DNA from 2 places in the Glaciecola sp. G7-5 genome. Region 2 is predicted to be linked to the other one. Evidence: predicted binding sites of a transcription regulator. Region 2 holds the regulator's gene; the other holds the start of a gene.

Region 1 (6,404 bases), 340 kb from region 2:
TTGCCAACAGAGTTATTTGCACTGTCGGTGAGTTGAGAAGTGATCAACTCAATTTCCTCAGCGCTTTCTTTCGACTTTATCGCAAGGTTTCGGACTTCATCAGCAACCACAGCGAAACCGCGGCCATGTTCGCCAGCTCTTGCTGATTCAATCGCCGCGTTTAATGCGAGTAAATTTGTTTGTTCAGCAACAGATTTTATTGACTGCATTACCAGAGAAATATTTTCACATTTGCCGCTTAAGTCACCAATCGCGCCCGCCGTCGTTTGCAGAGTAGATTTAAGGCGAGCAATATTCGTTTGACTTGAATCTATCGATACACGGGTATCTTGTGTGCTGGTTTTTGCACCATCGGCAATAGTGTTGGCATTTTGAGATAGTTGGGCCACTTCTCCAATACTTTGGGTAATATTTTTCATTGATTCAGAAATACTGGTCACTTGCATGTTTTGCTGTTCAACCGTGCCGTCTAGGGCAACGCAAGATACTTTAACTTTTTCTGCAATAGTTAGCAGACCTTGACCAACATTGCTTGAACGCTGCGCTAAAGACTTAACAGATATCAGCAAATGCCTGAACTCTTTTAATGCTGGCTCGGTAGGAAAATGCTCATCGCTAAGATCAACAGTACCCGACCTTGCCATGATTTTGGAAATCGCCCTATTCATTTGATAGGCCACCGCATGTTCTTTTTGTGCCTTATTTGCCATTAACGCTAAAACGACACACTCTAAAACCGCAAACGAGGCATGTATGGCAAGTATTAAGAATGCAGGTTCAGCTGCTTCGAAAACCACAAGCGCACCGCCCATGTGTTGCGATGCAAATCCAGCGACATGATGAACAGCAACAACAAGCGTACCTGTGACGATAACTTTCCAATCACGAAAAAATGACAAAAATGCAAGCATCACAAAAACCTGAAAATGCATTTCGGTCATGCCCATGGTTTGTTGTAGATGCAAAGAGACCATAAGTTGCGTAGCAATGGCAACGATGTGTTTGCTAGCGCTTAGGTCTGGCTTGCTGAAAATAAAATAGCATGGCAAGCTAATGATAACTAAGCTTGTAGTGACGCCCATTATTAACGTATCGCTCACAAAGCCAATGATGACGCTCAACACAAATTGTGCCAACAACACCCACACAAACACCCTGAGCGTGGATACATTTTCTAAATGGCGCGGGTCTTTTTGCATAGTGGGTTGCATAGTGAGGCTCTATTACGTTATTGGTTAAAACATTATAGAAGGGTATCGGCTGTGACGGTAAATAATTAAGGAAAAAAATGGCGGCAAAAAAACCTAATAAAGAGGAGCTTACACGCGTCTAATACAACCTTAAGCTCATATCGCTTACAATGTAACTGACATAAGCCCTTATACTTTATTGTTTGCCACGCAGAGCTGATATAAAGGTCGCGATTATGACAAAAACCAATGACATCATAAGGGCGAGTGAAATAGTCTCCATCAATGCCAGGTTATTTTCACTACTGAAGGTGGCATCTCCAAGATAATAATGAATCATCAAATTAACGATACTCATACCGACCAAATTACCAATAGTTCGCGATAAATTCATTGATGCGGAGGCAACGCCAACTTCTTGCTCTTGCACCGCGCCCATAATTGCACTGTTGTTTGGCGTTGAGAACAAACCAAAGCCCAAACCAAGTAACGATAAACAGACGGCAATATATAAGGCAGTTGATGTCATATCTATCTGGTTCATAAACAAAAATCCGAGTGCGACAATCGCGCATCCAATGGTTGCGATAAAGCGGGGCCCAAAACGATCTGACAACGTCCCGGCAAAAGGCGCAACAACGGCCATACATAAGGCCTGTACAAGTAAGATTTGTCCAGCATAGGCTGGGCTAAAGCCTTTAATATATTGTAGATATAAACTAAGCAAAAAAATGATGGCAAAATTGCTTGCGTACATTAAAAAAGAGGTCGATAACGACAAACTGAATAATCGGCTCTCTCGAAACATTTGCACGCGAATGAGAGGTTGCTTGTCACGGCTTTGATGAATAATAAATCCAACTAAACTGGCAAATGAAACGAACATTAATATAAACCCGAAAACAGAGGGCAATTTACTAAATCCATAAACGAGGCTGAACGAAAAAAGAACAAATATGGTAGAGCCTGCCCAGTCAAAGCGTGAGTGTTTCTCATTTTTCCATTCTCCGTGCAAAGCAAGTTTTATAAAAATGATAAGTGCTAGCATTAGCGGGATTTGGAAATAAAACACTGCTCGCCAATCTAAAAACTCAGTTAGCCAGCCCCCGCTGCAGGCGCTAAGGTCAAACCAATATAAACACAAGCCGCTAATACACCTAGCGCAGCACCTCGTTTATGGGTTGGGGCAACCGACGTAATAATGGCAACGCCTGTACTAAAAATCATAGCGCCTGCACCACCTTGTACAAAACGCCAAAACAATATCCAATTAATATCTGTGCCAATTGCACACATTAATGCGCTGAGCGCATTTAAGGCTAGCCCAATAGTGTAAATACGCTTACGACCGTAGTTATCAGCTAGCTTTCCAAAGGGCAACATGAGTGCAACATTTGCGAGAATATAAAGCGTAGGTAACCATGCGACTTTCGTTGCATTAGCGTGCAAGTCTTCGGCCATTGCCGGAATGGCAACGTTTACTGCCGCCATGCCCATTGGAGCAATAAGATAGCCTGCGCATACCGCGAAAAGTGCGCTATTGGTAGTCGAAAGTCGAGACAAGTAGATTCCAAAAATAAATAACAGGATTAGTGAAAACAGAAAATAGTGAGGGGAGACTGCCCTTTAACAAGACAATGATGGGCCATGGACAAGAATAAAACAAGTACTAAGCTTTAAATTAAGCACATTCAAAAAGAGTATTCATAAGCATTTGATATCTACCCAATATAAAGCTTATGCTAGCGTACACATTTGTACATAAGTAATATTTTATGGCTCTAAAACCTACCATATACAAGTTTAGTATCGCCCTTGCCGATCTTAACCATCAACACTACCCAACACTCAACCTAACCGTTGGTCAGCATCCTTCTGAGACAAGTGAGCGAATGCTAGTACGCTTGCTTGCGTTTTGCCTGCATTCTCATGCCGATAGTGACCAACTCATGCGTTTTACAAAAGGCCTTAGTGCTTTAGACGAGCCTGATATTTGGCACAAAGGCCTTGACGACCAACTTAATTTTTCGATTGATGTTGGCGAACCCAGTTACGAACGTATGAAAAAAGCATGCAGGCTATCTAACGAAACCTTCATTTACAGCTTCAATAGCAAGTCGGCGGTGTGGTGGAAGCAAAATCAAGCACAGTTTGCTGATTTACCAATAAAAGTATTTAGTTTTGAATGGGCGCAAATTCAGGATTTAGCCAAAGAAATAAAGCGCACCATGGATTGGTCAATCACCATTAGCGATGAATCACTCTTTATTAGCACTGAACAAAACCAAATAGAAACAAGCTGGCAACAATTACAATAAAAAATTAATGAATATATATACATTATTATTGCATATTTATATTTTTTCGTTAATATACGCACATACGTTAAACATATGGTTAGTTGCCATCAGCTTGATTAAATAGGTTTATGTGTGTTTGCAACTTTATGTAGTTTCATTTTAGTTCCTCCCTCAATACGCTGTTCTTTTAGAGGCCGACGATATCGTTGGATGTAAATATTAGATAGCGCTTGGTGCGCTTGGCATGATTTCGTGCTGTAATAGTCGAATCGTAAATGCCAGCCACCGTTTTTTTACTCAATAATTTATCGATAAAGTTAATTCATTATGTATACAACCTGTATTGTAGGCGCCAGTGGTTACACTGGGGCTGAGCTAATCAAGATTATTAGCCGTCACCCGCAACTTTCCTTAACGCACTGTTTTGTGTCTGAGAACAGTCAATACGACGGCTTGAAAGTAAATGAGGTTCACGCCGAAGTCAGCGGCATCTGTGACTTGAGTTTACAAGCCTTAACAAATGAACACATCAGCACGCTTGGCGATGATTTTGACGTTATCTTTTTAGCAACGCCACATGAGTTTAGTCACGATCATCTGCCGAGTATGATCAATAAAAAAGCGGCTGTATTTGACTTATCTGGCGCTTATCGTTTACCCGACACGAATATCTTCGAATCCTTCTATGGCTTTGCTCATCAACATGGTGACATTGTTGAAAAAGGCGTTTATGGTCTTGCTGAATGGTATAGCGATCCAATTAAAAGCGCGCCATATGTAGCTGTTGCTGGCTGTTATCCAACCGCGTCCTTATTAGCCTTAAAACCGCTTTTAGAAAACAACTTGCTAGACAGCAATAAAATGCCCGTTATTAATGCAACCAGCGGTGTAAGCGGCGCCGGCAAAAAAGCCTCGGCTACCACCAGTTTCTATGAAGTAAGCTTGCAAGCCTATGGTGTTTTGGGACACCGGCACACACCTGAAATTGAGACATATGCAAATACGCCGGTCATTTTTACGCCCCACCTTGGCGCCTTTAAGCGTGGCATTTTGTCTACGGTTACCGCTTTTACCAATAAAAACGTAAGTTTAGAAGATATTCAACAAGCTTATGCCCAATATTATGACCACCAGCCTTTAGTCAGAGTTAAGCAAAGCATGCCTAAACTAGACCAAGTGACTCACACACCTTTTTGTGACTTAGGTTTTGCGTTTGACCCAACGAAACAATGTGTTGTTGTCACAAGCGCCATTGACAACTTGCTAAAAGGGGCTTCCTCGCAAGCAGTGCAATGTTGTAATATTCGTTTGGGTTTAACACAAACAATGGGGCTTCTATAACATGGCGGTTTCGTCTGCAGAGTTTCCGATAGTCATTAAAATTGGCGGTAGCTTTTTCTCTACTTTAAGCAATGACAATACCCTTGACTCAAGCTTATTGAGCACCATTAAAAAGCTTAAAGAAAATAATCGCGCTGTAGTGCTCGTGCATGGTGGTGGCGATCAAGTGCTAAACCGCCTCAATGATCTTGGGATCGCGAGCGCCCGCAAAAATGGTTTACGCATTACGCCCGATGAACATATGCCCATCGTAACAAGCGTACTGGCGGGAGAATTGAATAAACAGTTAGTCGCAGAAGCGGCAAAATATGGTATTAATGCTGTGGGTGTCAGTTTAGCCGACGGAAATATCGCCAACTGTACAGAGCACCCTGCCAAGATAGGTGCAGTGGGTGTACCTGTTGCTGAAAGTGCAGACTTGCTTGAGGCATTGATTCAAGCCAATATGGTCCCTATAGTCGCTTCAATCGGAAAAGATAAAAATGGGCGTTTGTACAATGTTAATGCTGATCACGCCGCCATTTGTATTGCCCAACTATTAAAAACTAAGTTGTACTTTTTCGCCGATGTGAAAGGCGTACTAGACGAAAACAAACAATTGATTGAAAAGCTAAGCCCCAGTTTAAGTGAACAACTCATAAACGAAGGTGTCATCAAAGACGGCATGGCGGTAAAAGTAAAAGCAGCGCAATTTGCAGCTAACTCGATACAGCAGAATGTCACCATTGGTAGTTGGGATGACGCGACACAGCTCTTTATAGAGAATGTGCATTGCGGTACTGAAATACTACCTGAAAAACAGCCAAGCCAGCAATAATAACCACGAACGTATAGACGCTGCAATCGGTCATACGTGTTACACACAATAGAACTTAAAAAGGAACGCTTGTGAATTTACTTAGTTTCAGCGACTGGACAGCAAAAGACGCTAATTCACTCCTCAATTTTGCGATTACGCTTAAACAAACGCCTGAGCGTTTTGGTCAGCCGTTGGCAGGTAAGTCGGTAGTTGCACTTTTCGAAAAGCCGTCATTGCGCACACGAGTTAGTTTTGACATTGGCATTAATAAGCTCGGTGGTCATATGGTGTATGTCGATAGCCAAGGACAGCCCATGGCCAAACGCGAAGACCCAAAAGATGTCGCTGCTAACATTTCGCAATGGGCCGACGCCATAGTCGCCCGTGTGTATAAGCACAGTACCCTTGAAGATTTAGCCTCGGTTGGCAACATTCCAGTCATTAACGCACTTTGTGATATGTATCACCCTTGCCAGGCCTTAGCTGATTACATTTCTATGAAAGAAGCCTTTGGCGATATTAAAGGTAAGACCTTAGCTTATGTCGGTGATGGCAACAATGTTACCCACTCGCTTTTGATTTTAGGGGTTTTGTTAGGCTGCCACCAAGTTGTTATTACCCCAAAAGGTCACGAAATTGACCCTAGTATCGCCCAAAAAGTCGCACAAATGGCGAGTGATGCTAAGGTAGAATTTACCCTTAGTAATCATATCGATACACTTACTAAAGCCGACGTGATTTATACAGATACGTGGTTGTCGATGGGCGACGATA
Region 2 (6,404 bases):
GCGTATTGCTGACTTGATTAGCCAAGCTTGGCATACAGAAGAGATTCGAAGCGTTCGCCCAACCCCTGTTGATGAAGCACGCTGGGGCTTTTCGGTGATAGAGAACTCTCTTTGGGAAGCGGTACCCGATTTTTTACGTGATCTTGACGATTATTTGCAGGTAAACTTTGATTGCTCATTACCTCTTGATGCAAAGCCAGTTCAGTTTAGCTCGTGGATGGGCGGCGACCGTGATGGGAATCCATTTGTCACCTCCAGCCTAACCCAAGAAGTACTACTTAGGGCCAGAAGGCGCGCTGCTAAACTCTTTAAAAATGACTTTGACCAGTTATATTCAGAGCTATCAATGAATCAATGCAACGATACGCTTCGACGTCAAGTTGGGGATGTTAAAGAGCCTTATCGCGAAGTATTAAAGCCAATTATTCAGAAACTCGCCCTCACCCAAGAAGGGAAAGCAGATGTAAGTGAATGGGTGCTATCAAATGCTGAATTACAAGCGCCGCTTCTTGCTTGCTATGAATCGTTAATGGACTGTGGCATGGAAGTCATCGCCAATGGCATTTTACTTGATTGCATTCGTCGCTCGGTTTGTTTTGGTATGCACTTATTAAAACTCGATATAAGACAAGATGCACAGCGCCATGCCGACGTTTTCAGTGAATTAACGCGCTACTTAGGCATGGGCGACTACAACCAGTGGAACGAAGAAGACAAGCAAGCCTTTTTGTTGCGCGAGCTTGCTTCACGCAGACCTTTAATACCCCGCAAATGGACGCCTAGCGATGAGGTCAAAGAGGTCTTAGACACCTGCAAAGTTATTGCCAACAATGGTAAAGACGGCTTTGGTATTTACATTATATCTATGGCCAGTGAACCATCAGATGTACTTGCAGTGCAGCTATTACTGCAAGAGTCAGGGGTTGATTGGGCAATGCCTGTTGCCCCCTTGTTTGAAACACTCGACGACCTAAATAACTCACCAATGGTTATGCAAAAGCTACTCAGTATAGATTGGTACAAGGGCTACATTAATGGCCAACAATTTGTCATGATTGGATACTCTGATTCTGCTAAAGATGCTGGTTCATTGGCCGCTGGCTGGGCGCAGTACAGTGCCCAAGAAGAACTTGTGGCTATTGCCGAAGAGCACAAGCTTAAACTCACATTGTTTCATGGCCGTGGTGGTACTATTGGTCGGGGCGGTTTGCCGGCAAAGGCAGCGATTCATTCACAACCACCAGGTTCACTCGATGGTGGCTTTAGGGTAACAGAACAAGGCGAAACGATTCGCTACAAGTTTGGTATGCCGCAACTGGCCAAGCGCAGCTTGTCATTATACGCATCAGCCGTTTTAGAAGCGGTATTGCTGCCACCGCCAGCGCCTAAGCCGCAATGGCGTGATGTCATCAAAACGATGGCCGACAAAGGTCGTGACAACTATCGCCAAACAGTGCGCACCGATCCTGAGTTTGTACCTTACTTCAGAGTTGCCACTCCTGAACAAGAACTAGGCAAACTGCCTCTAGGTAGCCGTCCAGCGAAACGTAATCCTAACGGCGGCATAGAGAGCCTGCGGGCAATCCCATGGATATTTGCTTGGGCACAAACGCGACTAGTATTACCGTCTTGGCTGGGTGTAATGCGCGCCGTAGATGAAGTCAATCAAGGTGAAACCGCTCCTGTTGTGCAAGAAATGATTGAACAATGGCCATTTTTTGCATCACGCTTATCGATGCTCGATATGGTTTTCCAAAAAGCCGACCCGAAAGTCAGTGAAGCTTATGACAAGCGCTTAGTACCAGACAATCTCTTGCATTTTGGTGCTGCGTTGCGCGCAGAACTAGTTCAATCTATGCAAAGTCTGCTGACAATGACCGGGCATGAGCACATGATGGAAGACGATCCGAATGGTCGCAATTCGATGCAAATTAGAGCCGGTTATCTGCAGCCACTGCATTATTTGCAAATAGAATTACTGGATCGTATTCGCAAAGCCCAAAGCTCAGAGTTTCAAGACAACGATGTTGTCGTGCTTGAGCGGGCGATGATGGTTGCGATTACCGGCATCGCGGTTGGCATGCGGAATACCGGCTAGTGACGATATGCTTTAATGTAATAATACGATGCAAAGCGGGATGAATAGCGACAAAACGCAAATCACCCTAGGATTGGTCAATCCCAAGTCAGCCAGCAACGTTGCCGTTATCTTGCGTGCTGCGGGCTGCTTTGGGGTCACATCAATCTTATATACGGGCAAACGCTATACTTATGCAAAAGCCTTTCATGAAGACACCAAAAAATTTAGGCACAGCATCCCTACATTGGCGGTGGATGATTTATTTAAGGCCATGCCAGAGGGTGCAACGCCTGTTGTAATAGAGCTTGTAGAAGGAGCGCAAGCCTTGCCCTCTTTCGCTCATCCTAATAATGCATTTTATATATTTGGCCCAGAAGATGGCTCTGTACCACAAAACATCATAGATGCGTGCGAACATGTCGTTTATATCCCAACGAAATCAAGTATGAATTTGGCGGTTACGGCAAATGTAGTTCTGTATGATCGATTGGCAAAGTCATGCTTTGATGATAGTGATGAATTGATTAAGCAGAGTCGTGATGTTAACAACAACATGAAAGTAAGAAAATCCTAAACAAATTTTTTAAACGGACATAAAAAAACCAGTAGGCGAATCAGAAATTCGGCCATACTGGTTTTTCTCAACGCTCATGATAAGCGTTTTGAGTAAAGATTACCCGTTTACGAAGTCAACACCCATTTGGATATCGTTACGCAAGCCACCTAGCATATCTTCTTTTGCTTTTTGTTCAAATGCACTAAGTTCACCATAAGGTAATATTTCTTCAACGCCATTTTTACCTAAACGTACAGGGTGTGCGAAAAACGCAGCATCTTCTGAACCATCCACTTGTACATAGGTGTATTCAACAACGTCTTTGCCGTTCATCGCGTCTACTAAAGATAGGCAGAAACGAGCTGCAGCTTGACCCATTGATAAGGTTGCTGAACCGCCACCCGCTTTGGCTTCAACCACTTCGGTACCCGCATTTTGGATACGCGGAGTTAGACTTGCGACTTCTTCGTCAGTAAAGCTTACGCCTTTAACCTGAGACAATAGAGGTAAGATAGTCGTTCCAGAGTGACCGCCAATAACAGGCACATGAATCTCTGATGTGCTTTTACCTTTAAGTTCAGCAATAAAGGTTTCAGAACGAATAACGTCAAGTGTAGTAACACCAAATAATTTATTTTTATCGTATACGCCTTTTGCTTTTAGCGTTTCAGCGGCAATAGCAACGGTCGTGTTTACTGGGTTAGTGATTACCCCAATGCATGCTTTTGGACAGTTATCTGCGCAAGCTTCAATTAGATTTTTTACGATGCCAGCATTGATATTAAACAAATCTGAACGGTCCATACCTGGCTTTCTAGGCACGCCCGCTGGGATGAGAACAATGTCACAGCCTGTTAATGCTGCGGCTAAATCATCTTTACCATATCCGGCTACTTTTACATCGGTAGGAATGTGGCTTAAATCCACTGCAACACCCGGTACAACCGGTGCTACGTCATATAATGCTAATTCAGAACCAGCTGGCAATTGTGTTTTTAAGAGCAACGACAAAGCCTGACCAATACCACCTGCGGCGCCCAATACGGCTACTTTCATAAAGATATCTCCAGTGACTAGATTGATAAATTGAGCGCGAAGATTAGCCGAATTAAGGAAAAATCTCAATCATACTCTGGTATCAGACGCTAAATAAACGTTTTTTCCAGCAAAAATTGCTTATCTGGTGGGCTTATTGCAGAATAAGCGGATTATTAATCTGCGATTTTTCAGGGGCCTATGACCAACACTAAACAAGATGTACTTATCAAAGCATTTCGTGAAATATTGAAAACTGAAAGCTATGGCTCTCAGGGTGAAATTGTATTGGCGCTGAAAAATCTAGGCTTTGATAATATCAGTCAGTCTAAAGTATCGCGCATGCTGAGTAAATTTGGTGCGGTGCGTACCCGTGACGCCCGTGGAGATATGGTCTATTGCTTGCCACCCGAGCTGGGCATGCCAACCGCTAAAAGCCCTTTAAAGCAATTGGTGCTAGACATTGTTCATAACAATGTGATGGTGATCATTCGCACTAGCCCCGGTGCTGCCCAATTAATCGCCCGTTTGCTTGACTCATTAAGTCATACCGACGGCGTACTTGGCACAATTGCAGGCGACGATACCATCTTTATCGCTCCTGCTGATATCACAAAAATCGATGATCTTCGTCAACGAGTACAAGATTTATTTGATAGCGTTTAAGGCTATTGCGCTGCTGACTATCAAGACTCCTTTAATGAAAGTGCGTATTGGTATAAGCTCTTCTTATTGAGCTTATAGTGCTCACTAACCACTGCAGCCGCTGATTTTGGCGGAAGCAATGGCCCTAGTTGCTGCAAAAGTTCTTTCGCCGGCAGTGGCAATTCTTCTGCCACTGCTTCTTTACAGTAAATCATCAACACAAACTCGCCCTTTTGATGCGCAGGCTCTTCATTTAACCACCCTAACACCTGCTCAGCGCTTCCGCTGATATAGGTTTCGAAACGCTTCGTTAACTCTTTCGCTAGCACTATTTGGTGATTTGCAGGTAGAACTTGTGCGCAGACCTCAATGGTATCTGCTACTCGGCGCGGCGCCTCATAGAAAATACAGGTCATATGTTGCAGGCTCGCAAATTTAAGAGCTTGTTCTTTTGCTTTTTGCTTTACGGGTAAAAACCCTAAAAACATAAATCGGTCAGTGGCTAATCCTGAAGCGCTTAGCGCTGTCGTTAAGGCGCATGGGCCCGGTAAGGCGATAACCTTGATATTATGCGCTCTACATGTGCTCACTAAAGTATAACCAGGGTCACTAATTAAGGGTGTCCCCGCATCTGAAATAAGCGCAATATTTTCGCCAGCTTGAAGTTTTTGCAATAGCAATACAGTGCGATGTTGCTCATTGTGATCATGTAAACTTAAGCTGCGAGTATTGATGAGAAAGTGTTGCAGGAGTTGCCCTGAATGACGTGTATCTTCGGCGGCAATCAAGTCAACTTCATTCAATATATCAATCGCTCTTTGCGACATATCTGAAAGGTTGCCAATAGGCGTAGGGACAATGTATAACGTGCCGGTCAAGGTAATCTCATCTCGATAAAGAAGTATTGTCGTAGTTTACACAAACTTAAGGACAGTTTGCATGAATTGTGCTAGATATTTTTACTCAGCCAAGTAGACTACACGAGGTCAACCATAGTATTGCGGGAAAAACGTGAAAACACTTAAATTTTTAGTCGTTGTAAGTATCAGTTATTGTTTAATTGCCTGTGGCGGCTCGCCCTCACAAAAAACTGCGAAAGCGCCTGAAAAAGTCATCCCCACTACCGAAGTTCAGCAATCTGGTGTGAAATCACAGCTCGAAGAAATTGAAATGCAGTACAGTACTACTCAGAATATTTCTGAACGAAATTTAGCCTTGCTAGAATTGGCTAATAATTACCAGAATTCGCAACAATGCACTGCCAGCAATATCATCATTAAACATATGCAAGCAAGCATCAAGGAGCCGATGCACTTAGCTATTGCCAATTTATTAAAAGCAGAATGCGCCCTCTTTTCTTTTGACAATTTAAGCGACTTATCAAACAAACAACCCTTAATAAATCTTATCGACAACTGGCTTAAACAAGCTATTTCAAACGGTATTCGTACAAATTCTATTACGCTAGATACGGGCTATGATTTAGCTACGCGGACACAGATCGCAACTGCGCAGTTACAAGCAGAAAACAAACAATATCGTGACGCCATCTATCAGCTACTGAGCAAGGACTATGGCCAATTAGCTAAAAGCTTAGATGATAAGACGCAATTAGACCCACAGTTGTCTTCTAAAATATGGCGATGGTTTTCGATTATTAGTCCGCAAGAACGCACTGAATTAGCGTTCAACTATCCACTTTTGCAAGAGTACAAAACGCTTTTAGAGATTATTGAAGATAAAACGATTAATGATGGCACTAGGCAACAGAATATAAAACGTTTGTTATCAAACACTACAAACACCGCACTTAACGACAATTTACCGCAACAAGTACTTCGTTATTTAGCCATTAATCATTCTGAAAACCAACGCATTGCCGTACTGTTGCCCTTAAGTGGTCGTTTGGCGGGACAAGGCGAAGCCATCAAACAAGGTGTGCTAAGTGCCTATTATCAAAAATTAAGCGCTGCAAAAGAAAATAATGTCACGGTTCAAGCAAGCATTGAGTTTATAGATACAGGCTCGTTACCTACGATAAAGAAAGCGGTTACAAGTGAACTACTCGCGCCTTTTGACACCATTGTG

What was found. Region 2 encodes ArgR, which controls arginine synthesis, uptake and breakdown. Its sites were predicted from a motif close to ANTGAATANNTATTCANT; they were not measured.
Region 1: the regulator ArgR is predicted to act here: its motif matches at 3,536-3,553, upstream of argC (N-acetyl-gamma-glutamyl-phosphate reductase).

The regions. Positions count from the first base shown of each region.
Region 1 is NZ_CM147892.1:1,910,202-1,916,605, reverse strand. Features, by position in the region: gene AC0L6H_RS08250 (methyl-accepting chemotaxis protein) at 1-1,199, opposite strand, end outside; partial or broken gene AC0L6H_RS08245 (MFS transporter) at 1,387-2,753, opposite strand; gene AC0L6H_RS08240 (YaeQ family protein) at 2,966-3,508, shown strand; gene argC (N-acetyl-gamma-glutamyl-phosphate reductase) at 3,818-4,831, shown strand; gene argB (acetylglutamate kinase) at 4,833-5,648, shown strand; gene AC0L6H_RS08225 (ornithine carbamoyltransferase) at 5,720-6,404, shown strand, end outside.
Region 2 is NZ_CM147892.1:2,248,287-2,254,690, reverse strand. Features, by position in the region: gene ppc (phosphoenolpyruvate carboxylase) at 1-2,098, shown strand, start outside; gene AC0L6H_RS09885 (RNA methyltransferase) at 2,139-2,654, shown strand; gene mdh (malate dehydrogenase) at 2,754-3,692, opposite strand; gene argR (transcriptional regulator ArgR) at 3,873-4,337, shown strand; gene rsmI (16S rRNA (cytidine(1402)-2'-O)-methyltransferase) at 4,358-5,200, opposite strand; gene AC0L6H_RS09865 (penicillin-binding protein activator) at 5,328-6,404, shown strand, end outside.